Regions from separate parts of the Streptomyces sp. NPDC040432 genome, predicted to be linked through region 2. Evidence: riboswitches for the same ligand, from Rfam matches in the RefSeq annotation. Region 2 holds a riboswitch; the other holds the start of a gene.

Region 1 (14,413 bases), on a different contig from region 2:
GACAAGGGTGTCATCGGGTAGGACACCCGGCGGGCGCCTACGGTTGCACGGCCGCGCGGGCCCTTTTCCGGCCCTCCCGGCCGGTCGGCGCCCCCGGATCCGTCCGGCGGCCGGTCAGTGCGCCAGCAGGGCGCTCACCTCGGCGTCGAGGTCGTAGTGACGACGTTCCTGTCCGCGCGGGACGAGGGTGCTCATCCGGCGGCACAGCTCGCGGATGTCCTTGGCGCGGGCGGAGACCACGCAGTTCTGCAGCCCGTTGCTGAAGGCGAGGAAGACCCGCGGCTCCGAGCGCTGCCGGCGGGGCCACACCTGTATGTCGCCCTCACCCGTGGCGGTGGACTCCCCGTCGAGCAGGAGTTCCCGGGAGAACACCCAGCGCGCCAGGTGGACCCCCGCGCCGCGGAAGTCCACGGCCAGCTCGTACGGCCGGTCCGTGCGGTACACGAAGACCCCCTGGAGGGGGACGGACACGGGAGCCGCCTCCAGTCGCAGCGGCAGGACGCGGTGCTCGGTGACGGTGGTGGTCAACGGGTGAGCCTTCCTCTCGAACGGGGTCTTCCGGGGCCCTTCCGGCACGCCAGCCGACCCCCCGGGCCCGGCCGGACGCCGAAGGTCCCGAGGCGGACGGGCCCCCGGACCCCTCTTCGGGGCCGGCGGGCGACCGTACGCCGATCAGGGCGGGCGGGCGCGGAGGGGGCGGGCGAGGAGGCCGGCGGAGGCGACCCGTCCGACCGGCACGACGGTGATCGGGGCGATCGGGTGGCTGCCCCCAAACACCCCCGGGGCGGCCGGACTTGACGCCCGCTGCGATGTCTCCACGCTTCCCCCCCCTCGCCGGTACGCGCGATCGTAGCCGCCTCCTGCGACGCCCCTGCCCCGCCCCCGGTTCCGTACGCGCGGGAGCCCGCCCCCCAGAGGGGGCGGGCTCCCGGTGCCCGGTCAGCCCCGGGCGGAGTCGGTCAGCACTCGATGACGTTGACCGCGAGGCCGCCGCGGGCGGTCTCCTTGTATTTGACCTTCATGTCCGCGCCGGTCTCCTTCATGGTCTTGATGACCTTGTCGAGGGAGACCTTGTGGCTGCCGTCGCCGCGCATGGCCATCTTCGCGGCCGTCACGGCCTTCACGGCCGCCATGCCGTTGCGCTCGATGCAGGGGATCTGCACCAGGCCGCCGACCGGGTCGCAGGTCAGGCCCAGGTTGTGCTCCATACCGATCTCGGCGGCGTTCTCGACCTGCTCCGGGGTGCCGCCCAGAACCTCGGCGAGGGCGCCGGCCGCCATCGAGCAGGCCGAGCCGACCTCGCCCTGGCAGCCGACCTCGGCGCCGGAGATCGAGGCGTTCTCCTTGAACAGCATGCCGATCGCGCCCGCCGCGAGGAGGAAGCGCACCACGCCGTCCTCGTCCGCGCCCGGCACGAAGTTCGTGTAGTAGTGCAGGACGGCGGGCAGCACCCCGGCCGCGCCGTTGGTCGGGGCGGTCACCACGCGACCGCCGGCGGCGTTCTCCTCGTTGACCGCCATCGCGTAGATGGTCGTCCACTCGCTGCGGTGCATCATCGGGTCGCCCTCGGTGCGCAGCTGGCGCGCCGTGGAGGCGGCCCGGCGCTTGACCCGCAGGCCGCCGGGGAGGATGCCTTCGCGGGACATGCCGCGCGCGACGCAGGCCTGCATGACCCGCCAGATCTCCAGGAGGCCCTCGCGGATCTCCTCCTCGGTGCGCCAGGCCTTCTCGTTCTCCATCATCAGGGAGGAGATCGACAGGCCGGTCTCGTTGGCGAGGCGCAGCATCTCGTCGCCGGAGCGGAACGGGTACTTCAGCGGGGTGTCGTCGAGCTTGATCCGGTCCTCGCCGACCGCGTCCTCGTCCACGACGAAGCCGCCGCCCACGGAGTAGTACGTCTTCTCCAGGAGCGGGTTGCCGGTCTCGTCGTAGGCGAAGAGCGTCATGCCGTTCGCGTGGTACGGCAGCGAGCGGCGGCGGTGCAGGATCAGCTGGTTGGGCTCGTCGAAGGCGATCTCGTGGCCATCGCCTATCTCCGCCCCCAGCAGCCGCAGCCGGCCGCTCTTGCGGATGCGCTCGACCTCGGCGTCGGCGGTCTCCACGTTCACCGTGCGGGGGGAATGCCCCTCCAGGCCGAGCAGCACCGCCTTGGGCGTGCCGTGGCCATGGCCGGTGGCGCCGAGGGACCCGAAGAGCTCCGCGCGCACGGAGGCGGTCTGGGCGAGGACGCCGTCCTTCTTCAGCCGCGTGACGAACATGCGCGCCGCGCGCATCGGGCCGACCGTGTGGGAGGAGGAGGGGCCGATGCCGATGGAGAAGAGGTCGAAGACGGAGATGGCCACTGGCGGACTCCCTTGTCTGCTCGTGGGGTGGGAGGGGGCAGGAGGTGGAGCGGTGTGCTGATCGAGCGGTGTGGTGATCAAAGGGGCGGATCTGTGGATTTTGTCCGGTGGTCGAGCGTAACGCGTGCAGGTGAACGCCTCTGCTGCCGGATGTGACGCTCAGGCGTGGACCGCCTCGCGTTCCGGTTCCGTCGCCGGGGCGGGGGAGCCGTCCAGCACCGGGTCCGGGCCCGGCAGGCCCGCCCGGTGGGCCTTGACGCCGGCGTTCACGGCCCAGAAGTACGTGACGAGGGCCATGGCCGCGACCAGGGCGATGTCCAGGCCGCCCGGGATGGTGCCCCGGCCGCCGAAGTCGGTGGAGCCGAGCCAGGACAGCAGGGACAGGGCGCCGAGGAAGAACACGATCCACCAGGCCGGGGCGAACTGGCGCGAGAGGTTCCGCTCGCCCTTGCGGGACAGGACGAGGGCGGCGATCGGGGCGGCCAGCAGGGTCAGCGCGGTGACGATGCCGGTGTTCGGCCACTTCGACCAGTAGAGGGCGCAGGCGGCGAAGACGAAGGTGAGCGGGCAGAGGATCCTCGCGGCGGGCAGCCGGAAGGGGCGGGGAAGGTCGGGCTTGGTGCGGCGGAAGACGCCGACCGCGATGGGGCCGATCAGGTAGGAGATGACCATCGCGGCCGAGATCACCGGCGCCAGGGTCTTCCAGCTGTGGCCGACGGTCACCAGCAGCAGGACGGAGAACCCGAGGTTCAGCCACATCGCCGGGCGGGCGGTGCCGTACACGGGGTGCGTCTCCTTGAGCCTCTTGGGGAAGAAGCCCGTCTCGGACAGGTTCTGCACCATGTAGGCCGCCGAGGCCACGTTGGCGATGTTGGAACCGGCGGGGGAGATGAAGGCGCCGAACTGGAGCATCACCACCACCCAGTGGATCATCAGCAGCTTGGCGAGGTCGGCGAACGGCGAGTTGAAGTTGACGCCGGACCAACCGCCGGCCTGCGCCAGGTGCTCCGGCGGTACGGCGCCCAGGAAGGCCGCCTGGAGGGCGAGGTAGATGACCAGACCCAGGGACAGCGCGCCCACCAGGGCGATCGGGATGGCCCGGCCGGGGTTCTTGGCGGCCCCGCCGAGGTTCACGACGGCCTGGAAGCCGTTGAAGGCGAAGACGACGCCCGAGGTGGTGACGGCGGTCAGGACGGCGGTCCAGCCGTTCGGCGCGAAGCCGCCGTGGGCGGAGAAGTTCTCGGTGTGGAAGCCGGAGGCGATCAGGGCGGCGACGGCGAGCACCGGGATCGCGAACTTGACCAGGGTCAGTGCCGCGTTGATCTTCGCCAGCAGCTGGACCGACCAGTAGCAGGACAGCCACAGCACCACGGTGAGCACCAGTGCCACCGCCATGCCGAAGCCGGTCAGCTGTTGGGACCCGGTGTCCACCAGGTCCCGCGCCCAGCCGAAGCTCCAGGAGGACATGTACTGGGTCGCCGCGATCGACTCGATGGGGATCAGGGAGGCGACCGCGATCCACACCGCCCAGCCGGTGATGAATCCGAGGACGGGGCCGTGCGAGATGGCCCCGTAGCGGGCCATGCCGCCGGGGATCGGGTAGGCGGCGCCCACCTCCGCGTAGGACATGGCGATCATGCCGATGAAGACGGCCCCGATGACCCAGGCGACCAGGGCGGCGGGACCCGCGACCTGCGCGGCCGTGCCGGCACCGAAGAGCCATCCCGATCCGAAGATCGAGCCGATGCCGATCATGATCAGCGCGAAGAGACTGAGTCCCTTCCGGTTCGCTGCGCTCATGTCCATGGGGAGGTGTCCGTCCTGACGGGGATGCCGTGGCGTGCTGTATTTATGGCGAGCCTATTTGCCACTTTTTGAACGTTTAAGAGGCGATGGGCGGCATCCGCCGAGGACATTGGTCATGAGAAGGGCCCGGCCCTGTGGAAAACACGGCCGGGCCCCGTCCGTCGACTACAGCGACGGGTACAGCGGGAACTTCGCGGCGAGCGCCGAGACGCGCGCCTTCAGGTCGGCGGCGTCGTACTCCGGCTTCAGCGCCTGCGCGATGATGTCGGCGACCTCGGTGAACGCCTCCGCGTCGAAACCGCGGGTGGCGAGCGCCGGCGTGCCGATCCGCAGGCCCGAGGTCACCATCGGCGGCCGCGGGTCGTTCGGGATGGCGTTCCGGTTGACCGTGATGCCGACCTCGTGGAGGCGGTCCTCGGCCTGCTGACCGTCGAGCTCCGAGTTGCGCAGGTCCACCAGGACCAGGTGCACGTCGGTGCCGCCGGTGAGGACGTCCACGCCCACGGCCTTGACGTCGTCCTGGACCAGGCGGGCGGCGAGGATCCGCGCGCCCTCAAGGGTGCGCACCTGGCGCTCCTTGAAGCCCTCCGAGGCCGCGATCTTGAAGGAGACGGCCTTCGCGGCGATCACGTGCTCCAGCGGGCCGCCCTGCTGGCCCGGGAAGACCGCGGAGTTGATCTTCTTGGCCAGCTCCTGCGTCGACAGGATGACGCCGCCGCGCGGACCACCGAGGGTCTTGTGCGTGGTGGTGGTGACGACGTGGGCGTGCGGCACCGGGTTCGGGTGCAGGCCCGCGGCGACCAGACCGGCGAAGTGCGCCATGTCGACCATCAGGTACGCGCCGACCTCGTCCGCGATGCGGCGGAAGGCGGCGAAGTCCAGCTGGCGCGGGTAGGCGGACCAGCCGGCGACGATCAGCTGCGGCTTGGACTCCTTGGCGAGGCGCTCGACCTCGGCCATGTCGACCTGGCCGTCGTCACCGACGTGGTACGGGACCACGTTGTAGAGCTTGCCGGAGAAGTTGATCTTCATGCCGTGGGTCAGGTGACCGCCGTGGGCCAGGTTCAGGCCCATGATCGTGTCGCCCGGCTTCAACAGCGCGAACATCGCGGCGGCGTTCGCCTGCGCACCGGAGTGCGGCTGCACGTTCGCGGCCTCGGCGCCGAAGAGCGCCTTGATCCGGTCGATCGCGATCTGCTCGACGACGTCGACGTGCTCGCAACCGCCGTAGTAGCGGCGGCCGGGGTAGCCCTCGGCGTACTTGTTGGTCAGGACCGAGCCCTGGGCCTCCATGACGGCGACGGGAGCGAAGTTCTCCGACGCGATCATTTCCAGGGTGGACTGCTGGCGCACGAGCTCGGCGTCGACGGCCGCGGCGACGTCGGGGTCGAGCTCGTGGAGGGGCGTGTTCAGTACGGACATCGAGATCCCCTGGGGTGTCAGTTGTCGGAGTGGGTGAGCGCGGCGTACTCCTCGGCCGAGAGCACGTCCTTGGGCTCGTCCGAGAGGCGCACCTTGAACAGCCAGCCACCCTCGAACGGGGCCGTGTTCACGAGGGCCGGGTCGTCCACGACGTCCTGGTTGGCCTCGACGACCTCGCCGGAGACGGGGGAGTACAGGTCGCTGACCGACTTGGTCGACTCCAGCTCGCCACAGGTCTCGCCCTCGGTGACGGTGTCGCCGACCGCGGGGAGCTGGGCGTAGACGACGTCACCGAGCGCGTTGGCCGCGAACTCCGTGATGCCGACCGTCGCGACGCCGTCCACGGCGTCCGACAGCCACTCGTGCTCCTTGGTGTAACGCAGCTGCTGGGGGTTGCTCATGACCTGATTCTCCTGGATGCGGGGGAGTGGATACGAACAGCGGTCTTGGTGGGTGAGACGGTACGAGACGGCGCCGTACGGGTGCCCGTACGGATGTCCGTGCCGCGATGCCGTGTGCGGGACTACTTCTGCCGCTTGTAGAACGGCAGGGCCACGACCTCGTACGGCTCATGCGTACCGCGAATGTCGACGCCCACGCCGGAGGTGCCGGGTGCGGCGTGCGCCGCGTCGACGTACGCCATCGCGATCGGCTTGCCCAGCGTCGGGGACGGGGCACCCGAGGTGACCTCGCCGATGACCTTGCCGTCGGAGACGACCGGGAAACCGGCGCGCGGGACGCGGCGGCCCTCGGCGATCAGGCCGACCAGCTTGCGCGGCGGGTTCGCGGCGGCCTTCTCGGCGGCGGCCTCCAGTGCGGCGCGGCCGACGAAGTCGCCCTCCTTCTCGAACTTCACGACCCGCCCCAGGCCCGCGTCGAACGGGGTGAGGGAGGTCGTCAGCTCGTGCCCGTACAGCGGCATGCCCGCTTCCAGGCGCAGGGTGTCGCGGCAGGACAGACCGGCCGGGACCAGGCCGACGCCCGCGCCCGCCTCGGTCAGCGCCTGCCACAGCTCCACGGCGTGCTCGGGGGCGACGAACAGCTCGAAGCCGTCCTCGCCGGTGTAGCCGGTGCGCGCGATCAGCGCGGGCACGCCCGCGACGGTGCCCGGCAGGCCCGCGTAGTACTTCAGGCCGTCCAGGTCGGCGTCCGTGAGGGACTTCAGGATGCCGGGGGACTCCGGGCCCTGGACGGCGATCAGCGCGTACGCGTCACGGTCGTCACGGACCTCGGCGTCGAAGCCGGCGGCGCGCTCGGTGATCGCGTCCAGCACGACCTGGGCGTTGGAGGCGTTGGCGACGACCATGAACTCGGTCTCGCCCAGGCGGTAGACGATCAGGTCGTCGAGGATCCCGCCGTCCTCCTGACAGATGTGCGTGTAGCGGGCGCGACCGACGCCGACGGTCGAGATGTTGCCGACCAGGGCGTGGTCCAGCACCTTGACGGCCTCGGGGCCGGTCAGGGTGATCTCGCCCATGTGGGACAGGTCGAACAGGCCGGCGCGGGTGCGCACGGCGTTGTGCTCGTCGCGCTCGCTGGCGTACCGCAGCGGCATGTCCCAGCCCGCGAAATCGGTCATGGTCGCACCGAGCGAACGGTGCAGCGCGTCGAGCGCGGTCAGGCGGGGGGCAGTGCTCATGGGTGTGGCTCCCGGGTCCCAGGGCATGACATGACGAGGACGATCCTCCCCATCTGTCATCGGAACCTGAGAGGTTCGCCGGGAGTTCCCACGCGTACGGGTCAACTCCACGGCTTGCACCTTGGGTGGAGCACGCTCCGACGACCGTCGGGGACGGTCGTGGCGCGGCTCGCTTTTCAGATCTGCCTCATCCACGCGGTACGGGGCCTGAGAGATTCAAGGGAGGTACTTGCTCCTTCGGCGCCCGGGCACGGCCTTGCGGCCCTGCCGGGACTCTCCCGCGCGGATTCAAGCGGCCGGTATGCAGTTGGTGTCCAGATGGCGCACATCATTGCACGGGACGTCCGGGACCGGGCCGCGGGGCCCGGAAGAAAGCCGAGAGCGGAACCGGGGGCGCCGGATTACCGTCTCTTTACACTCAGTGGGAAGGGGGCCCGTGCGGCCCCGTTTCGGGGGGAGACGCTGTGCGGAGGTTCGGAGTGGTCACCACGACGGGACCCGTCGACGGAAGCGCCGGAAGCACCGGAAGCACCGGAAGCGCGGGGATCGACGGTGTGCCGACCCAGCGGGGCGCGGGCGTGGACCCGCGCGTCGTCGAAGGTGTGGGGTCGGTCCGTGACCTGCGCGGTTCCGCCGTGCCCGGTCCGCAGCGGCTCGGCTGGCCGGCGGGCGACATCGTCGTGGTGTCCGGTCTGCCCGGCGGCGGGAAGAGCACGTTGATCAAGCGCGCGGCCGAAGGGGGCGGCATCGACTCCCAGGACGCCCGCGAGCGCTGGGAGCGCCGGATGCCGGCCGCGCTGCCGTACGCCGCGTACCGACCGCTGGTCCGCGCCGCCCACTACTGGGGACTGTGGCGCAAGCTGTCCTCCGGTGATTCCGTAGTGGTCCACGACTGCGGCACCCAGAGCTGGGTCCGCGGCCTGCTCGCCTCCGTGGCCCGCCGGCGGGGCGCCTCCCTGCACCTGCTGCTGCTCGACACCACCGCCGAGGAGGCCCTGTCCGGCCAGGCGGCGCGCGGGCGCCGGGTGTCCGCGTACGCCTTCGCCCGCCACCGCGGAGCCGTCCGCCGACTGCTCCGGGAGGCCGAGGCCGGGCGCCCGCCCGCCGGGTGCGCCTCGGTGACGCTCCTCGATCGCCGCTCGGCCGCCGCCGTGACCTCCATCGCGTTCCACGGCTGACTCCGGCCGGCCCGCCCGCAGCCGATAGCCTCGGCAGCACATCGGCGGGACCACACGGAGGGCAGGGGTACATGCAGGGCAGCGGCTGGCCGGCGAACGAGTTGGAGCAGGTGCTCGGGGCGGCGCTCGGGCAGACGGACGCCGGGGAGCGGATCCTGGAGGTGCTCGGGCGCAGCCCGATCTGGGTGCCGCTGCCCGAGGGCGGCGGCCCGGACCAGGGCAGCCTCAGCCTGCCGACCATGGTGATCGGCGGGGAGGCGTTCGTCCCCGTCTACAGCTCCGAGGCCCAGTTCCGGTTCTGCGCCGGCCCCGGCATGGACTTCGTGATCGCCCCGGCCGTGGAGTTCGCCCGCGGCCTGCCCCCGCAGCTCGGCATCGCCGTGAACCCGGAGGGGGCCGTCGGCGTGCCGCTGCCCCCGGCCGCCGTCGCCGAGCTGTGCCGCGCCGGGCGGAGCCCGCTCGACGGACCGGCCACCGGCGGCCGCGTACGGCTCTTCGAGCCCGACTGGCAGGAGGACCCCGTCGACTTCCTGGCCGCCGCCGCCGAGGAGTTCCGCGGCACCGGGGTGGTCGCCGCCGCCCACCGCTGCCTGGCCAGCGTGGAGGGCGGGGCCCCCGAGCTGTACGTCGGTGTCCGCCTGGTGGGATGGGACCCCGAGTTCCGCGGTGCCCCGCTGGAGGCCCTCGGACGTGCCCTCGCGCGCGTACCGGTGCCCTGGACCGTGCAGTTGATCCTGCTGGACGCCGCCGAGGACCCGGTCACGGAGTGGATTCGTGAGCGCGTACGCCCCTTCTACCTCCCGTAGCGCCGCTTAAGCTGGTTGGTACGTGTGGACGACGGGCGGACGAAGAGGGGTACCGGGTGAGTGCGTCAGGCACGGCCGCGGCCGGGCAGGTCGAGCACATGCTGCGCCAGGTGACTCCCGGGCGCTATGAGAGCTACGAGTCATTGCTGCACGCCCTCGCGGAGGGCCGGCTGTGGATGCTGTTGTGGCAGGGGCAGCCGGGCTCTCCGGACGCCCAGTACGGGGGCATGGAGGTCGAGGGACTCGGCTACGCGCCCTGCGTGACCTCGCCGCAGGAACTGGCCGCGAGCGGCTGGAACCGCGGCTACGAGGTGGTCACCGGCCGGGACATCGCCCGCGCCCTCTACCCGGACCGCTGGGGCCTGTGGGTCAACCCGCACGCCCAGGGCGGCGGCCTCGGCGTGCCGTGGGCCGACCTGCGCCGGATCGCCACCGGCCTGGACCGGATGCCGGCGGGCCCGCTGCGGCTCTCCGAGCCCTCCCTGGAGCTCCCGCAGTTCTACGGTCTGCTGACCCGCCACGCGCACCGCACGCCCGCCGTGCGCTCGCTGCGCCGCGCCTGGGTGCAGCCCTCGCTGGGGTCGGCGTACCTGGCGGTGGGCCTCGACCTCTACGACGCCTCGGCGCCCGCCCTGGAATCCGTACGGGAGATGATGCGGCAGTCGGTGGGGGCGGTGCCCGAGGGGGTGCCGGTGTGCACGGTCGCGCTGGCCGACGAGCACGACCCGGTGGCGATGTGGCTGCGCGCGCAGACCCGTCCGTTCTACGACCGGGAGGGTCAGGCGGCGGTCCACTGACGGGCGCCGGAGGCCGCCGGGACGTTTCCGGAGGGCTTTCACCAGGTCACCTACAGGGAATTCGGGCAGGCTGCCCGCACTCTGGGACGGACCCCTTCGACGGACTTCGAGCCGCCGGGAACCACGGTTCCCGGCGGCTCTCGTCTTGTCCGGATTTCGTCCCCGATGGGCGCCCAATAGGCGCACTCCTCCAGCGAGTTGGGCGCGATGTCCGGTTAGGTACCGAACGGCCGGTCTTGCTCCGCTGAGCCGACAGCGGAGTCCGGATAACGGGAACCGATGCGTCAGATCACGGTTGCGCATCCATTCATCTGCGGGTCTGGCGGCTGGTCGAGCGCCCGATGAAGACTCCCCACCCAAGAGCCGGTCAGTCCTGCGGGACCCGGTTCGGCACGTGGGCTTCGCTTGTTGTTCCGCACGGCACTTCCCGCACTTTCCGCACTTCAGCTGCTCCGCACCCTGCACTCCGCACGCGTTCTGCGTGTACCACGCACTCCGAGCGCCACTCCGCACCAACGCCGCCACAGCGGCGGGCATGGGCCGACCACCCGTCGGCCGAGAGGGGTCCCCACCACGATGACGGCACCACTGCACGACACGAGCGCGGAAACACCCGCACCCGTGTCCGTAGCCGACGTCCCTGCCAAAGCCATCGAAGGCCGTTCGCCCGGCCGCATCGCCTGGATGCGGCTCAAGCGTGACAAGGTCGCGCTGACCGGCGGCGTGGTCGTGATCCTGCTGATCCTGATCGCGGTGTTCGCACCGCAGATCGTGAGCCTGTTGGGCCACCCGCCCAACGAGTTCCACGAGGACATGATCGACCCGGACCTGGGCACGCCGATCGGCTCCTTCGGCGGAATGAGCTCCGAGTTCCTGCTGGGCGTCGAACCCACCAATGGCCGCGACGTGTTCAGCCGGATCGTCTACGGCGCCCGCATCTCGTTGGTCGTCGCGTTCCTCGCGGCCTTCGTGTCGGTCGTCATCGGCAGCTTCCTCGGCGCGCTGGCGGGCTTCCTCGGCGGCTGGGTGGACGGCGTCATCAGCCGCCTGATGGACCTGCTGCTGGCCTTCCCGCAGCTGCTCTTCACCATCGCGCTGGTCTCGGTCGTCCCGAACTCCCTGCTGGGATTCGAGGGTTCGGGCGTCCGCATGGGCGTGCTGATCGTCGTCATCGGCTTCTTCGGTTGGCCGTACATCGGCCGCATCGTCCGCGGTCAGACGATCTCCCTGAGGGAGCGCGAGTACGTCGAGGCGGCCCGCAGCCTGGGCGCCGGCCGCGGCTACATCCTGATCAAGGAGCTGCTGCCGAACCTGGTCGCGCCGATCCTCGTCTACGCGACGCTGATCATCCCGACCAACATCCTGACGGAAGCGGCCCTCAGCTTCCTCGGCGCCGGCGTCAAGCCGCCCACCGCCTCCTGGGGAAAGATGCTGTCCGACGCCATCCCCATCTACCAGGACGACCCCATGTACATGGTGGTCCCGGGTATCACGATCTTCATCACCGTCCTGGCGTTCAACCTCTTCGGGGACGGGCTGCGTGACGCACTCGACCCCAAGGGCAGCTGAACCGCTTCTCGATTCACCCACCTATGGAGGTTGGACAATAGTGATCCGCAGAAAGCAGGCACTCGCGATCACCGCCGTGATCGCCGCCCTGTCGCTGACCGCCGCGTGCGGTGGCGGCGACGACAAGAAGGCCGAGGGCAAGGCCGGTGACGGCGGAGCCGCGTTCAACGCGGCCACCACCGGGCTCGTGAACCCGTCGGACGCCAAGGGCGGGGAGCTCAAGCTCTGGTCGCCGCAGGACGTCGACTACCTCGACCCGGCGCGTGCCTACTACGGCTTCGTGTGGAACATGCAGCGCCTCTACGTGCGCCAGCTGCTCGCGTACGACAGCAAGCCGGGCGAGGCGGGCACCAAGCTGGTCCCGGACCTCGCCGAGGCCCTGCCGGTGCTCAGCAACGACGGCAAGACCTACACCGTCAAGCTCAAGGACGGCGTCAAGTTCGAGGACGGCACGCCGGTCACCTCGAAGGACATCAAGTACGGCATCGAGCGCGTCTTCGCGCAGGACGTGCTGTCCGGTGGTCCGACGTACCTGATCGACATCCTCGACCAGGGGCAGAAGTACCCCGGCCCGTACAAGGACACCGACCCGAACAAGATGGGTCTGAAGTCCGTCGAGACGCCGGACGACAAGACGGTCGTCTTCAACCTGGCGAGCGCCAACTCCGACTTCAGCTACCTGCTGGCCATGCCGTCCTCCTCGCCGGTCCCGGCGGCCAAGGACACGGGCGCCACCTACACCAACAAGCCGCTGTCGACCGGCCCTTACAAGGTGGAGAGCTTCACCGCGGGCAAGGGCGCCACCTTCGTGCGCAACGAGCACTGGGACCCGAAGACCGACACGATCCGCAAGGGCCTGCCGGACAAGGTCTCCTTCACGGTGACGACCAACCCGGACGACATGGACCAGCGCCTGCTGTCCGGTGACATCGACCTCGCGGTCGACGGCACGGGCATGCAGCAGGCCGGCAAGAACAAGGTCCTGAAGGACCCCAACCTCAAGAAGAACGCGGACAACCCGTTCACGGGCTACATCCGCTACTTCGCCTTCCCGCAGTCCGTCGCGCCGTTCGACAACATCGAGTGCCGCAAGGCCGTCATCTACGCGGCCGACCCGAAGTCGCTGCAGACCGCCCGCGGCGGCCCGACCAGCGGTGACCTCGGCGCCAACATGCTGCCGCCCGGCATCCCCGGCTCGGACAAGGCCTTCGACCCGTTCGGCCTGACGAAGGGCGAGCCGCAGGAGGCCAAGGCCAAGGAGGCCCTCGCGGCCTGTGGCAAGCCCGCCGGCTTCGAGACCACCATCGCCGTGCGCAACAACCGCGCGCCCGAGGTGAAGAGCGCGGAGTCGCTGCAGGCGGCCCTCGCCAAGGTCGGCATCAAGGCGACGATCGACCAGTACGACGGCAAGCTCTCCTCCTCCACGATCGGTTCGCCCGAGAACGTGAAGAAGAAGAACTACGGCATCATCGTGATGGGTTGGGGTGCCGACTACAACTCCGGCGCCGGCTTCCTCCAGCCCCTGGTCGACGGCTCGTTCATCCTGCCGAACGGCAACAACAACTACACCGAGCTGAACGACCCCGAGGTCAACGGTCTCTTCGACAAGGCCGCCTCCGCGGCCACGCCCGAGGCCGCCGCCCCGTTCTACACGGAGATCAACAAGAAGGTCATGGAGAAGGCGCTCTACCTGCCGATCAACTTCGACAAGGCCTTCGTCTACCACAACCCGCGCCTGACGAACGTCTACTTCAACGACTCCATGGGCAAGATCGACCTTGCCACGGTGGGCATCGCCGCCAAGTAGTCGCAAGGCCTGGTTCATAGCAACTCAGCACGCAAGTAAGTGCCTTCACCGCACATGCGCTAGTCCGAAGGGCAGGTGAAGGCCGCAGGCGGTGGCCGCCGTCCCCACGAGGGACGGCGGCCACCCGCCCCGGGCGGCCGACTGCAGTGCTCGTCTACCTCATACGGCGGCTGTTCAACGTCGCCGCCACGCTGCTGGTGGTCTCCGTGGTCACCTTCGGCATCTTCTTCGCGGTCCCGAAGCTGACCGGCAGCGATCCCGCGCTCATGTACGCCGGCCGCGAGACCAACGAGACCGCCCTGGCGGGCATCCGCGTGAAGATGGGCTTCGACAAGCCCATCTCCGAGCAGTACCTGCTCTTCCTCAAGGGCATCTTCGTCGGCCGCGACTACGACGGCGGCACGGACGTCACGCACTGCGCGGCGCCCTGCTTCGGCTACTCCTTCAAGACCGAGGCCCCCGTCTGGGAGACGATGATCGACCGCATGCCGGTCACCCTCTCGCTCGCCCTCGGCGCGGCTGTGATCTGGGTCATCGCCGGTGTGGCCACGGGCGTCGTCTCGGCGCTCAAGCGCCGCACCGCCATCGACCGGACCGTCATGGTCGGCGCCCTCGCCGGCGTCTCCCTGCCGATCTTCTTCACCGGCATGGTGGCCCCCGCGATCTTCGTCTACGGCCTCGGCTGGCTGGACGTCTCCAACTACCAGCCACTCACCGAGGATCCACTGGCCTGGCTCAACAGTCTGATCCTGCCCTGGATCACCCTGGCCTTCCTCTTCGCCGCGACCTACGCCCGCATCACCCGGGCGACCATGCTCGAAGTGCTCGGCGAGGACTACATCCGCACCGCCCGCGCCAAGGGCCTCAAGGAGGGCGTGGTCATCCGCAAGCACGCCCTGCGCTCCACGCTCACCCCGGTCGTCACCATGTTCGGCCTCGACCTGGGCGGACTCCTCGGCGGCGCGGTGCTCACCGAGACGACCTTCAACTTCCAGGGCCTGGGCACGGCCGCCGTGGCCGCCATCGGCGCCGGCGACCTCCCCGTGA
Region 2 (14,413 bases):
TCATCGCGCCACACCGCCCGCTCGCGGCGGCCTGACCGGACCCGACGAAGAAGGGGCCGTTCCCGGAGCATGTGCTCCGGGAACGGCCCCTTCCGGCGCGCCGACCGTACGGTTCGGCGGGCCGTCACCGCTCGCGCGGGATCAGTTGTCGTACTCGTCCAGCGGCGGGCAGGAGCACACCAGGTTCCGGTCGCCGAAGGCGCCGTCGATCCGGCGCACCGGCGGCCAGTACTTCTCCGCGGGCGAGACACCGGCCGGGAAGACGGCCTCGTCGCGGGTGTACGGGTGGTTCCACTCGCCGCCCAGCGACGCCGCGGTGTGCGGGGAGTTGGCGAGGGGGTTGTCGTCCGCCGGCCACTCGCCGCCCGCGACCCGGTCGATCTCGCCGCGGATCGCGATCATCGCGTCGCAGAAACGGTCGATCTCCGCGAGGTCCTCGGACTCCGTCGGCTCGATCATCAGCGTGCCGGCGACCGGGAAGGACATCGTCGGCGCGTGGAAGCCGTAGTCGATCAGACGCTTGGCGATGTCGTCGACGCTCACACCCGTCGCCTTCGACAGCGGACGCAGGTCGATGATGCACTCGTGCGCGACCAGGTTGCCCGGGCCGGTGTACAGCACCGGGTAGTGCGGCTCCAGACGCTTGGCGATGTAGTTCGCGCCCAGTACCGCCACCTGGGTGGCTCGCTTGAGACCCTCACCACCCATCAGGCGTACGTACGACCAGGAGATCGGCAGGATGCCGGCCGAGCCCCACGGAGCGGCCGAGATCGGGCCGACGCCCGTCTCGGGACCGGCCGTCGGCTGGAGCGGGTGGTTCGGCAGGTACGGGGCGAGGTGCGCCCGGACGCCGACCGGGCCCACGCCGGGGCCGCCGCCGCCGTGCGGGATGCAGAAGGTCTTGTGCAGGTTCAGGTGCGAGACGTCGCCGCCGAAGTGACCCGGCTTGGCCAGGCCCACCAGGGCGTTCAGGTTGGCGCCGTCGACGTACACCTGACCACCGGCCTCGTGGACCTGGGCGCAGATGTCGGCGACGTGCTCCTCGAACACACCGTGCGTCGACGGGTAGGTGATCATCAGCACGGCGAGCTCGTCGCGGTACTGCTCGATCTTGGCGCGCAGGTCGGCCGCGTCCACCTCGCCGTCGTCCGCCGTCCTGACGACGACGACCTTCATGCCGGCCATCACGGCGCTCGCGGCGTTGGTGCCGTGCGCCGAGGACGGGATGAGGCAGATGGTGCGCTGCTCGTCGCCGTTCGCCCGGTGGTAGGCGCGGACGGCCAGCAGACCGGCGAGCTCACCCTGGGAGCCGGCGTTCGGCTGGATGGAGACCTTGTCGTAGCCGGTGACCTCGCAGAGTCGTTCCTCCAGCTCGGTGATGAGCGTGAGGTAGCCCTCCGCCTGCTCGACCGGGGCGAACGGGTGCAGCTGGCCGAACTCGGGCCAGGTCACCGGCTCCATCTCGGTGGTCGCGTTGAGCTTCATCGTGCAGGAGCCCAGCGGGATCATGCCGCGGTCCAGCGCGTAGTCCTTGTCCGAGAGCTTGCGCAGGTAGCGCAGCATCGCGGTCTCGGAGCGGTGCTGGTGGAAGACCGGGTGGGTCAGGACCTCGTCCGAGCGCAGCAGGCCCTCGGGGAGGGTCTCGGCCGTGGTCCCGTCCAGGGCCTCCAGGTCGGCGTCGACCCCGAAGGCGCCCCAGACGGCCTCGATGTCGGCGCGCAGGGTGGTCTCGTCGCAGGCGACGGAGACCAGGTCGGCGTCGACCTGGAAGAGGTTGACGCCGGCCTCACGGGCGGCGGCGACGACCTCGGCGGCCTTGCCGGGCACCCGGGCGGTGATCGTGTCGAAGTACGAGCCGTGCACGACCTCGACGCCGCCGGCCGTCAGACCCGCGGCGAGCAGCGTGGCGTACCGGTGGGTGCGGCGGGCGATCGTCCGCAGGCCGTCCGGCCCGTGGTAGACGGCGTACATGCCCGCCATGACGGCGAGCAGCACCTGCGCGGTACAGATGTTGCTGGTGGCCTTCTCACGGCGGATGTGCTGCTCACGGGTCTGCAGCGCCAGCCGGTACGCCTTGTTGCCGTCCGCGTCCACGGAGACGCCGACGAGGCGGCCCGGCAGGGAGCGGGCGTGCTTGGCCTGGACGGCCATGTAGCCGGCGTGCGGTCCGCCGAAGCCCATCGGGACGCCGAAGCGCTGGGTGGTGCCGACGGCGATGTCCGCACCCAGCTCGCCCGGCGAGGTCAGCAGGGTCAGGGCGAGCAGGTCGGCGGAGACGGTGACGACGGCACCGAGCTCGTGCGCCTGGTCGATGACCGGCTTGATCTCGCGCACGGCGCCGGAGGCGCCGGGGTACTGGAGCAGCACGCCGAAGACGCCGCGCTCGGCGATCTCGGCGGGGATGCCGTCCGACAGGTCGGCGACGACGACCTCGACGCCCGTGGGCTCGGCGCGGGTCTCGATCACCGCGATGGTCTGCGGGAGCGCGTCGGCGTCGATCAGGAAGACGCCGCCCTTGACCTTGCCGACGCGACGGGCGAGGGACATGGCCTCGGCGGCGGCGGTGCCCTCGTCCAGGAGGGAGGCGCCGGAGGTCGGCAGACCGGTCAGGTCGGCGACGACGGTCTGGAAGTTCAGCAGGGCTTCCAGGCGACCCTGCGAGATCTCCGGCTGGTAGGGCGTGTACGCCGTGTACCAGGCCGGGTTCTCCATGACGTTGCGCAGGATCACCGGCGGGGTGAAGGTGCCGTAGTAACCGAGGCCGATCATCGGGGACAGGACCTGGTTGCGGTCGGCGAGCGATCGGAGCTCGGCGAGCACCTCCGCCTCGGTCCGCGCCTCGGGCAGGTTCAGCGCGTCGGCGGTCTTGATCACATCCGGTACGGCGGCGGCGGTGAGTTCGTCCAGGGAGCCGTAGCCCACGTGGGCGAGCATCTTCGCCTGCGCCTCGGCGTCCGGGCCGATGTGGCGCTGCTCGAAGGGGATGCCTCGCTCCAGCTGGGAGAGCGGAATGCGGTTGGCGGTCATGACGGAGGCCTCCTGGTCGTATGACCTGCGAGGGGCACCACGGCGCGGGCACCCGGACGGCCTCCCCCTCTGTCATCTCAACCTGAGAGCTTCACCGGGCCACGCGGGGATCGCCCACGGGGTCCGGCTTTCACCGTCGGTGAGGAGAGGAGCCGGTACTGCGTCCCGGCACCGCCCCTGCTTTCCAGAGTGGCCTCTTCACGTGCGGTACGTATGCCTGAGAGATTCCGGGGAGGATTTGCTCCTTCGGCGCCTCCGTCCAACTCACTCAGAGGACTCTCCCGCACAGGGTCAACAGCCGTCACCCAGCCTACCAGCGAGGATCTGGAGCCTCCGTCGAGTGGCCCCGTCTGCGGTTATGCACTTTTGTAGTGATTACGGATGGAGTTGCGACCAAGTGGAGGGACCGTGCAGACCGACATCGATCCGCGCAGCCTGATCGGCCGCAAGGCATTCGACCGCAACGGCGCCAAGATCGGCACCGTGGACGAGGTCTACCTCGACGACGCCACGGGCGTACCGGAGTGGGCCGCCGTGCGGACCGGCCTCTTCGGCCGGGACGCCTTCGTCCCGCTGGAGCCCAGCGAGGTGGTGGACGACGCCCTGCGCGTGCCGTTCGAACGCTCCCTCATCAAGGACGCCCCCGATTTCGGGGTCGGCCGGCACCTCTCCCCCGAGCAGGAGCTCCAGCTCTACCACCACTACGGGCTCGACGTGGTCCTCCCCTCGGAGTTCCGGCACCAGCCGCCCCCGCCCGCCAAGAAGCGCCGTCGCGACACCGGCCGACGGACCGGAGGGAGCCAGGTGCAGTGACCCGCGCGGTCACCGCACCCGGGCGGTACCCACCAGCGGCAGCGGATCGGACGGCTGCAGTTCGGGGTCGTCCACCCGGAAGGTACGGACCCGGCCGGGTGGGGCACCGGGCTGTTCGAACCGTACGGTCACACGCCCCACACCGCTCCCCTGGACCCAGCCGGGCCCGTGGACGGCGTGCCGTACGTCACTCCCTGCCGCCCAGTGCCGCACCGCGCCGCCCTCGGAGCCGGCGGACGCCGCCACGGCCCCGCCGGCGCCACCCGCACCGCTCGCACCGTCCGAACCCGTGACTCCGCCGGCCCCTTCGGCCACGCCGTCCTCCCCGGCGTCCGCGCCCCCGGAGGGCCCGTCCGCCCCGTCCGGCGCAACGGCCCCGTGCTCCTCCGCTCCGTCCGGCTCCCCGTCCGCCTCGGCGGCGCGCACCTGGGCGAAGAGGTCCTCCTGGGTGTAGTCCGCGAGGCCCGTCACCCCGACCCCGAGCAGCCGGACGCCGCCCGTGGTGTCCACCCCCTCCAGCAGCCGCGCGGCGGCCTCCCGCACCACGGCGGGGTCGTCCGTCGGGCCCCGCAGGGTTTCGGAGCGGGTCAGCGTCGAGAAGTCGTAGCGCCGTACCTTGAGGACGATGGTGCGACCCGAGTGCCCGGAGGCCCGCAGTCGGCCCACGCACCGGTCCGCGAGCCGCTGCACCTCGTGCCGGATCCGTACCCGGTCGTGCAGGTCCACGTCGAAGGTGTCCTCCACCGATACGGACTTCGCGTCGCGCTCCGCGACCACGGGCCGGTCGTCCAGCCCCAGCGCCATCCGGTACAGCCCCGCCCCGTGCGCCTTGCCCACCATCCGCACCAGCTCGTCCTCACCGGCTTCGGCGAGCTCCCCGACGGTGGTGATCCCGGCCCGGCGCAGGTGCTCCCCGGTCGCCGGCCCCACCCCGGGCAGGGTCCGCACCGACATCGGCGCGAGCAGTTCCCGTTCGGTGCCGGGTTCGATGAGCAGCAGTCCGTCCGGCTTCGCCTCCTCGGAGGCCACCTTGGCGAGCATCTTCGACCCCGCGAGCCCCACGGAGCCGCTGAGGCCCGTCGCGGCCGTGATCTCGGCCCGCAGCCGCTCCCCCACGGCCCTGGCCCCGGCCGCGTCGAAGGCGGCGGAGCCCGCCTCCAGGTCCACGAAGGCCTCGTCCAGGCTGAGCGGCTCGACCAGCGGGGACAGCTCCCTGAGCAGCCCCATGACCAGTTCGCTGACCTCACGGTAGAGGCTGAAGCGGGGAACGAGGCAGGCCCCGTTAGGGCAGAGCCGGCGGGCCTGCGCCATCGGCATCGCCGAATGGACGCCGAACCGCCGGGCCTCGTAGGAGGCGGTGGCCACCACACCGCGCGGTCCGAGCCCCCCGACGATCACGGCCTTCCCGCGCAGGCTGGGTTTCGACGCCTGCTCCACGGAGGCGTAGAAGGCGTCCATGTCCAGGTGCAGGATGGTCGGCGCGGATCTCACAGCCCGATGCTGCCCTACGGCACTGACATCGCGGTGGCCAACGCGGCGCCGGCCGTCCCCGCGACCGGTGCGGGGCGGCGTCCGCCCCCTCGGGCCGGCCGTCCGGTACGACCGGTCAGCCGGCCCGGTTCCGGCGCGCGGCCAGCTCGTCGGTGGGGTTGTGGCCGACGAGGGTCTCGCCCGTGTCCACGCGCTCCCCGTGCAACTGCGACAGGGCGTTCTCCACGTCGCGCCGGACGACACCCACCGCGATGCCGAAGACTCCCTGCCCGCCCTGGAGCAGGCTCACCACCTGGTCCGGCGAGGTGCACTCGTACACGGTCGCGCCGTCGCTCATCAGCGTCATGCTCTCCAGGTCCTGGAATTCCCGGTCCCGCAGGTGCTGCACGGCGGTGCGGATGCTCTGCAACGCCACCCCGGTGTCCAGGAAACGCTTGACGATCTTGAGGACCACGACGTCGCGGAAGCTGTACAGCCGCTGTGTGCCGGATCCGTACGCGGGTCGGACGCTCGGCTCCACCAGCCCCGTCCGCGCCCAGTAGTCGAGCTGCCGGTACGTGATGCCCGCCGCGGCACACGCCGTGGGCCCGCGGTAGCCGACCTGCTCGGGCACCGGGGCGTCGCCCACCGGTCCGACCGGCGTGGACGCCGGCTGACGGTGCGCGGGCCCGGCCGCGCCGCCGTACAGCGGGTACGGCCCACCATCACTCCGTGCGGGGGTGCCCCCGGTCGTACCGTCGCCCGTGATCCTCACGCCGACCCTCCGTCCTTGACCTGCCCACCTTGAAGGTAGGCAGTGACCAGGGGTGCGTCAACGATCGCCACACTCGGCACGCCGAGTGATAATCACCCTGAGAGTGGTTTCCCGTACCCCGTTGCGGGGAAAGGCTACTCGAATGGGCTGGAGGTTCCCGGTGGATGACGCGGCCGCGTTTCACGGCGCGTTCCTCCGCGAGCCTCACTGTGGGCCGGTGCCGAAGTCCTCCGGTGAGATCTGGTCGAGGAACTCGCGGAACTTCTCCACCTCGTCCTCCTGTTCGTCGGGAATGGCGATTCCGGCGTCATCGAGCACACCGTCACTGCCGTAGATCGGCGTCCCCGTCCGCAGGGCCAGCGCTATCGCGTCGGAAGGCCTCGCGCTCACCTCGACCCCGCTGGCGAAGACCAGCTCCGCGTAGAAGACACCCTCCCGCAGATCCGTGATCCGGACCTCGGTGAGTTCCTCACCGACCGCTTCCAACACGTCCTTGAACAGGTCGTGCGTCAGCGGCCGGGCAGGGGCCATTCCCTGCTGGGCGAAGGCAATGGCGGTAGCCTCCCCAGGACCGATCCAGATGGGGAGGTACCGATCGCCTCCCACTTCACGTAGGAGCACGATCGGCTGGTTGGAGGGCATTTCCACCCGGACACCCACAACGTCGAGCTCGTTCACACAGCAACCCTAGGACCTGCCCGGCCGGTTTGGGTAGTCGGGGCCCCACGCCGACCAGCGCCGTCAGCGCAACCGGACGCCGAGAGCGGTCTGCACGAGGGCCTCGTGGAGCCGCACGGACAGGCCCGCGAGCTCCTTCAGCGTCGCCTCCGCGTGCGCCCTGGTCTGGGGGTTGCGGTGTCTGCGCAGCGGCGCCACGACCTGTTCCACCAGACCGGCCTCGCGGTCCGCCGACGCCTTCATGGCGCGCAGGTGGCGCGGCTCCAGGCCGAACCGGCCGAGATCGGCGATCAGACGGGCGACGGTGACCGTCTCCGCGTCGAACCCGCCGCCCGGGGCCTCACAGATGAGGCCGTACGACTCCCACTCCGCGAGCCGCTCCTCGTCCGCCTCCGCGGCGGCGATCAACTCGGCCCGGCCCACCCGCGGCACGGTCGGCCGTTCCCGGCCCACCTCGCCGTACACGGCGGACGGGCTCGCGGGATCGACGGACTCACCGTGGGCGGTCGGCCCGGGGATGCGGATCTGCTCACCCCGGTCGAGCGCGTCGAGCTGCTCCCGGATGACCTTCAGCGGCAGGTAGTGGTCCCGCTGGAGGCGCAGGATGTGCCCGAGCCGTTCCACGTCGCCGGTGCTGAACTTGCGGTATCCGGAAGGCGTGCGCCGGGGCTCGACGAGCCCCTCCGCCTCCAGGAAGCGGATCTTCGAGATCGTGACTTCGGGGAACTCGTCGCGCAACGTGGTGAGCACCGTACCGATGCTCACCAGCCGCCCGGCCTGGCCGACAGTGCCGGCGGTGCCGCTCTTGGGGGCACCGCCGGTGGGGGTACGCAGCATGGAACCTTCCCTGTGGTTCCCCCGGACCGGGTCCGGGGGAAGGGTCAGATGCCCCGCAGGCTCGCGTAGAAGACCAGCCGGTACTTGCCGATCTGCACCTCGTCGCCGTTGTGCAGGGCGACCGCGTCGATCGGCTCGCGGTTCACGTACGTGCCGTTGAGGCTGCCCACGTCGGAGACGGTGAAGCCGCCCTCCTGGCCCCTGCGGAACTCGACATGCCGCCGGGAGACGGTGACGTCGTCCAGGAAGATGTCGCTCTGCGGGTGCCGGCCCGCCGTGGTCAGCTCACCGTCGAGGAGGAAGCGGCTGCCCGAGTTGGGGCCGCGCCGGACGATCAGCAGAGCGGAACCCGGCGGCAGCGCCTCCACCGCGGCCTGGGCCTCGGGAGAGAGCGACGACGACGCGTGCGGCTGTCCCGACACCTCGGCCTCGTAGGCCTCAAGGCCCGAGATCGAGATCGTGGACGTGGTCTCCGAGGCACGCTCCGGCGTCAGGCCCGCCCGCAGCGGCGCGCCGCAGTTGGAGCAGAAGCGGCTGGCCGCATCACTGCGGTGCCCACACCTGCTGCAAACCTGCTCGGCCGACATGGACGGCTCCTCGCGCCGCGGCTGCCCCGCGGAGGCATTGGTGGCATACGGGTCGGGCGCAAACCCTCCACCCGCACTTGAGGTTGATGGTTCACCGAAACCTATGCGTCCGGAACCGGCAGGGTCAACACCCGACGCGCCCTGCGCGCCCGAATTGTCACCCTGGCCGGCCACCTCGTCGCGGAAGAGCGGCCGGTCGCCCTGCGCTTCCCCGTCTCCGTGCCCCGCGCGGTGCCGCGCGGCGCCGCTCTCCTCGCGGTTCTTCTTTCCGAACAACTTCTCAAACAACTTCACGGGCGATTCCCCTTGACCGAAACAGACCCGCCCGTGGGGCAGGACGAACTCTGCATGCACACACCTGCCGACCCGGACATTCTCACAACGTCCGTAACCACCAGACAGTTTCCACCACGCACCGCGACTTCGGTGCGTCGACCCCCCGCAGGCGTCCGCCCGCGTGAGCCGGTCCACATCACGCCCGACATCACGGCGATGACGACCGAGCGTAGTCAGGCTGCTTCGCAGCCCGCAAGGCATCCACAACGATCTTCGCCGACCGCGTGACGGCGACCGTCGCCTGCTCTTTCTCCAGCGTCTGCACCACACCACCGGGGATGTTGAGCGCCGGCTCCAGATCCTGCGGCCTGCCGATCACCTTGAACTCGTAGGGCTGTGTGATCTTCTTACCGTCGATCGCCACACCGCCGCCCTCGTCCGAGAAGAACGAGCTCGCGACGACGCGCACACCGTTGATCTGGATCGCCTCGGCCCCGGCCGCCCGCAGCTCCTGCAACGTGTCCAGGAGCTGGTCGGACTGCACGTGCCCCTGCGGATCGGTGATCCTCAGGGTGATGCCGGGTCCCTGCGCAGCCACCGTACCGGCCAGGATGCCCAGTTGGCGTTCCTTCTCCACGGTCTGCCGGCGGGCCTCCTCGGCCTGGTTGGAGCTGCTCTCCAGCTCCTTGCGCTGGTCGTCGAGCCGCTGCTTCTCGTCCTCCAGGCGCGTGGTCCGCCCGTCGAGCTCGTCGAGGATCCGAACGAGGTCCTCCTGACGGGCACCGCGCAGCGGGGCACTGGAGTCGCTGTTCGACCGTACCTGGATCGCCAGACCCAGCCCGAGGACGAACAGCAGCAGCGCGACGATCAGTTGGGCCCGGCTCACACGTGGCGGCCACAGCCCGGCCGCGAGGCGCTGCCTGCCGGTCTGTTCCTCCTCGGCGCTCCCGGGGCCCCCGGAGGGTCCCTCGGAGGGCTCTGGCACCGCCTGCGCCGCCGGTTCCTCCTTCCGGAGCCGCGCGGGCTCCCCGGGCTCCCCCAGCGGGGTGTTGTCGCTGCTCATCGGCCTCACGCCCGGAAGACGTGCCGACGGATGGCCGCGGCGTTGGAGAAGATCCGGATGCCGAGGACGACGACCACGCCCGTCGACAGCTGCGCGCCGACGCCCAGCTTGTCGCCGAGGAAGACGATCAGGGCGGCCACGACCACGTTCGACAGGAACGACACCACGAAGACCTTGTCGACGAAGATGCCGTCCAACATCGCGCGCAGGCCACCGAACACCGCGTCCAGCGCGGCCACCACCGCGATCGGCAGATACGGCTCGACGACGGCCGGCACTTCGGGCCGGACCAGCAGCCCGACCACCACTCCGGCCACCAGGCCAAGTACCGCGATCACGATGCACCCTTCTTCGGCTCTTCCGCCGTGGCTGTACGCACGGTCAGGCTCGATGCGGCCGGCACCTTCACCTCGTCCACGGCGGACAGGGTGTAGCGGATCCCGTAGCTCTCCTGCAACACACGCAGGTACTGGCCGTCCACGGAGTCCTGGAAGTTGGTGCCGAGCCGTTTCTTGTCCCCGACCGCGAGGACCTCGTACGGCGGCACCAGCGGCTTGTTGTCGACCAGTATCGCGTCACCGGCCGCCCTGATCGCCGACAGCGCCGTCAGCCGCTGTCCGTTGATCGAGACGGCCTCCGCGCCGGCCTGCCACAGTCCGTTCACGATGCGCTGCATGTCCCGGTCACGGACCCGGCCGGTATCGGAGAAACCGGCGCTCTCGCGCGGTCCGCCGCCTCCTGCCGCGGCGCCCTTGGCGTCGTCCACCACCAGCTTGACGCCGGGACCGCGGACTTCGGTCGCCCCCGACAGCAGGGCGACGAGCCGGCCCTGGTCCCCGCCGTGCTGTTGGAGCGCCGCGCCCTGCCGGTCGGCGACTTCGGTCCGCAGCCGTTCGATGTCTCGTTCCAGGCCGTCCGCCCCGGCGTCGGCACGCTCCACGCGGTCGATCAGTTCCTGCCGCTCCTTGGCCAGCACCGGCGCCGCTATGCGCGCCTGGGCGGCGCCGAGCGTGACGACCATGGCGGTGATGACGAGCCCGGCCGCGAGCGCCAGCTTCGCCTTGAGGGTCCGCGGCAGCCCTGCCGTTCCGTCGGCCCGGTTCCGGGCCGTCGCTTCCGCATAGCCCTCGTCGAGGCTGTGGTCCATCACGTGGGTCAGCAGCGACATGGAGGCGTCCGGGCGCGCGGGCGGTGTGGCCGAACTCCGGTTGTTGGGCGGCTGCGACATGCACCACATCGTCGCATGTCGCCCCCGCTCCGACCGAATGCGGTCGCACGGCGGGCCGGGACGGGCAATTGCCCGTTCCGGCCCGCTCCACTCGCGGTTACGCGACGCCGCTCAGTGCTGTCCCGCGCCCTCCACGACCTCCGCCCACTCGTCGAGGAGTGCCTGCGCGGACGCGTCGTCGGGCCCTTCGGCCCACAGGTGGGTGACCGCTTCCGCCGGGTCCGGCAGGACGAGCGCCCACCGCCCGTCGGCCTCGACCACGCGCACTCCGTCGGTGGTGTCCACCTGTCGCTCTCCGGCCACCTCGACGACCCGTCGCATGACGAGGCCCTTGACGGCCCACGGCGTCGGCACGTCCCGCTTGAGGACGTGCGCCCGCGGGATCCGGGCGTCGATCTGGCTCAGCGTGAGCTGTGTCCGCGCGACCAACCCGATGAGCTGCACGAACGCCGCCGAGCCGTCGAAGACACTGCCGAACTCGGGGATGATGAAGCCGCCCCGGCCGTCGCCGCCGAAGATGGTGCTCTCGGCGCGTCCCACCCGGGTCAGGTCGTCGGGCGAGGTCGTCGTCCATTCCACCTGAGTGCCGTGGTAGGCCGCCACCTGCTCGGCGACGCGGGTGGTGGTCACGGGCAGTGCCACCTTGCCGCTGCGCTTCTCCGCGGCGACCAGGTCGAGGAGCACGAGCAGCGCCCGGTCGTCCTCGATGATCCGTCCTCGTTCGTCGACGAGCGAGATCCGCTCGCCCACCGGGTCGAAGCGGATGCCGAACGCGGCCCGCGCCGAGGCCACGATCTCCCCGAGCCGTACCAGCCCGGCCCGCCGGGACTCGGCGGTCTCCGTCGGCCGGGACTCGTCCAGACCGGGATTGATCGTCAGCGCGTCGACCCCGAGCCTGCCCAGCAGGCTGGGGAGCACCAGACCGGCACTTCCGTTCGAAGCGTCGACGACGACCTTGAGGCCGGAGTCGGCGATCCCGGTGATGTCGACGCGCCGCAGCAGGGAGCCCGTGTACGAGTCGAAGACGCTCGACGGGAACTGCAGGTCACCGATCTCGCCCGGGAAGGCACGCCGGTATTCCTGGCGTGCGTAGACCCGGTCCAGCTTGCGCTGGCCCGCCTGTGAGAGGTCCGCCCCGCGCTCGTCCAGGAACATGATGTCCACGGAGTCCGGTACGCCGGGCGAGGTTCTGATCACGATGCCGCCGGCGGCGCCGCGGGCCGTCTGCTGCCGGGCCACCGGCAGCGGTACGTTCTCCAGGTCGCGCACGTTGATGGCACTGGCCTGCAGCGCCGAGATCACGGCCCGCTTGAGCGCTCGCGCGCCTCGGGAGTGGTCACGGGCGGTGGTGACGATCGCACCCTTCTTCAGGGTGGTGGCGTAGGCGCCCGCCAGTTTGACGACCAGCTCGGGGGTGATCTCCACGTTCAGGATCCCGGAGACGCCGCGGGCACCGAACAGGTGTGCCTGCCCGCGCGACTCCCAGATCACCGACGTGTTGACGAAGGCGCCGGCCTCGATCGTCTTGAACGGGTAGACGCGGACGTTGCCCTGGACGATGGATTCCTCGCCGACGAGGCACTCGTCACCGATGACTGCGCCGTCCTCGATGCGCGCGGCCCGCATGATGTCGGTGTTCTTGCCGATGACGCAGCCGCGCAGGTTGCTGTGGGGGCCGATGTACACGTTGTCGTGGACGACGGCCTTGTGCAGGAAGGCGCCGCTCTTGACGACGACGTTCGAGCCGATGACCGTGTGTTCCCGGATCTCGACCCCGGCTTCGACCTTGGCGTAGTCCCCGATGTAGAGGGGGCCGCGCAGGACGGCGTCGGGGCTGACCTCGGCGCCTTCGGCGATCCACACTCCGGGGGAGATCTCGAAGCCCTCCATGTCGACCTGGACCTTGCCCTCCAGCACGTCGGCCTGCGCCTTGACGTAGCTTTCGTGGGTGCCCACGTCCTCCCAGTAGCCCTCGGCCACGTAGCCGTAGATCGGCCGGCCTTCCTTCATGAGCTGGGGGAAGACGTCGCCGGACCAGTCGACGGAGACGTCGGCGTCGACGTAGTCGAAGATCTCGGGTTCCATCACGTAGATGCCGGTGTTGATGGTGTCCGAGAACACCTGGCCCCACGTGGGCTTCTCCAGGAAGCGTTCGACCTTCCCTTCCTCGTCCACGATGGTGATGCCGAATTCCAGCGGATTCGGCACCCTCGTCAGGCACACCGTGACCAGTGCGCCCTTCTCCTTGTGGAAGTTGATGAGGTCCGTGAGGTCGAAGTCGGTGAGCGCGTCGCCGGAGATGACGAGGAAGGTGTCGTCCTTCAGCGCCTCCTCGGCGTTCTTCACGCTGCCGGCGGTGCCGAGTGGCTTCTCCTCGTTGGCATAGGTGAGCTCCATTCCGAGCTCCTCGCCGTCCCCGAAGTAGTTCTTGACGAGCGACGCCAGGAACTGCACGGTGACCACGGTCTCGCTGAGCCCATGCCGCTTGAGCAACCTGAGCACGTGCTCCATGATCGGCCGGTTCGCCACCGGCAGGAGCGGCTTGGGCATGCTTGAGGTCATGGGGCGAAGCCGCGTACCTTCGCCACCGGCCATCACGACGGCCTTCATGTCGGAAGAGTCCTCCTAGAGAGATGACGGTCTGGCCGACCTCACCCGCCCCGGACGGTGACTCCGCTACTCCTCCGCGTCAGTTACCGGCGCCGAGCGAGCTCAATCGGCCGTGGCATCCGCCTTCACGAGACGACGGACTTGCACCACGTAAAGGATTCCTGCCCACCAATAGAGCGTTGTACCCCATCCCGCGAACGCCCATCCGAAAACGGACGCCATCCAGGCCAACCAGCCGGTGCCGTCACTGAGCAACAGCAGGGGGAACGCGTACATCAGGTTGAAGGTCGCGGCCTTGCCGAGGAAGTTCACCTGGGGCGGCGGATAGCCGTGCCGGCGCAGGATCCACACCATGACCAGCAGCATTGCCTCACGGGCCAGGAGCGCGGCGGTGAGCCACAGGGGCAGGATCTCGCGCCACGTCAGGCCGAACAGCGTGGTCAGGATGTAGAGGCGGTCCGCGGCCGGGTCCAACAGCCGACCCAGTTTGCTGATCTGATTCCAGCGGCGCGCGAGTTTTCCGTCGAGGTAGTCACTGATCCCGCTGAGCATGAGGACCGCGAGTGCCCACCCGTCGTGCTCGGCCAGGATCAGCCAGAGGAACAGCGGTACGCCGGCGAGGCGAGCCATGCTCAGGATGTTCGGAATGGTGAAAATTCGGTCAGTCTGGACCCGAGTCTCCTGGACCTCCACCCGGGGGCCTCCACTGTGACTGTAGAAAATGTCGAATCGATGCCCCCTGACCCTACAGGAGTCCCTGACCAGGCCCTGAACGCAGAAAAGCCCCGTACCGGTATCCCGGTACGGGGCTTTCCACAATGATTGTTCGGCGGCGTCCTACTCTCCCACAGGGTCCCCCCTGCAGTACCATCGGCGCTGAAAGGCTTAGCTTCCGGGTTCGGAATGTAACCGGGCGTTTCCCTAACGCTATGACCACCGAAACACTATGAAGTTGAACCAACCGGCATGGACACGGTTCGTTACTTCAGAACTAACACAGTGGACGCGAGCAACTGAGGACAAGCCCTCGGCCTATTAGTACCAGTCAG

The links. Region 2 has a riboswitch for glycine ahead of gcvP (aminomethyl-transferring glycine dehydrogenase). Riboswitches for the same ligand answer to the same signal wherever they lie in the genome.
Region 1: another riboswitch for glycine. It lies ahead of gcvT (glycine cleavage system aminomethyltransferase GcvT); the one in region 2 lies ahead of gcvP (aminomethyl-transferring glycine dehydrogenase).

The regions. Positions count from the first base shown of each region.
Region 1 is NZ_JBVIVP010000025.1:28,249-42,661, forward strand. It holds gene ACZ58N_RS32805 (SsgA family sporulation/cell division regulator) at 115-528, opposite strand; gene ACZ58N_RS32810 (L-serine ammonia-lyase) at 960-2,342, opposite strand; gene ACZ58N_RS32815 (APC family permease) at 2,502-4,148, opposite strand; gene glyA (serine hydroxymethyltransferase) at 4,314-5,570, opposite strand; gene gcvH (glycine cleavage system protein GcvH) at 5,588-5,971, opposite strand; gene gcvT (glycine cleavage system aminomethyltransferase GcvT) at 6,094-7,209, opposite strand; glycine riboswitch at 7,396-7,500, opposite strand; gene ACZ58N_RS32835 (AAA family ATPase) at 7,764-8,387, shown strand; gene ACZ58N_RS32840 (enhanced serine sensitivity protein SseB) at 8,459-9,193, shown strand; gene ACZ58N_RS32845 (enhanced serine sensitivity protein SseB C-terminal domain-containing protein) at 9,250-9,990, shown strand; gene ACZ58N_RS32850 (ABC transporter permease) at 10,567-11,559, shown strand; gene ACZ58N_RS32855 (ABC transporter substrate-binding protein) at 11,600-13,366, shown strand; gene ACZ58N_RS32860 (ABC transporter permease) at 13,513-14,413, shown strand, end outside.
Region 2 is NZ_JBVIVP010000001.1:809,912-824,324, forward strand. It holds gene ACZ58N_RS03675 (DUF5999 family protein) at 1-35, shown strand, start outside; gene gcvP (aminomethyl-transferring glycine dehydrogenase) at 142-3,027, opposite strand; glycine riboswitch at 3,087-3,222, opposite strand; glycine riboswitch at 3,223-3,321, opposite strand; gene ACZ58N_RS03685 (PRC-barrel domain-containing protein) at 3,436-3,840, shown strand; gene ACZ58N_RS03690 (DNA polymerase IV) at 3,850-5,331, opposite strand; gene ACZ58N_RS03695 (MerR family transcriptional regulator) at 5,447-6,085, opposite strand; gene ACZ58N_RS03700 (bifunctional nuclease family protein) at 6,290-6,763, opposite strand; gene ftsR (transcriptional regulator FtsR) at 6,827-7,600, opposite strand; gene ACZ58N_RS03710 (FHA domain-containing protein) at 7,645-8,589, opposite strand; gene ACZ58N_RS03715 (DUF881 domain-containing protein) at 8,672-9,526, opposite strand; gene ACZ58N_RS03720 (small basic family protein) at 9,532-9,864, opposite strand; gene ACZ58N_RS03725 (DUF881 domain-containing protein) at 9,861-10,754, opposite strand; gene ACZ58N_RS03730 (sugar phosphate nucleotidyltransferase) at 10,866-13,364, opposite strand; gene ACZ58N_RS03735 (CDP-alcohol phosphatidyltransferase family protein) at 13,467-14,057, opposite strand; rRNA gene rrf (5S ribosomal RNA) at 14,189-14,305, opposite strand.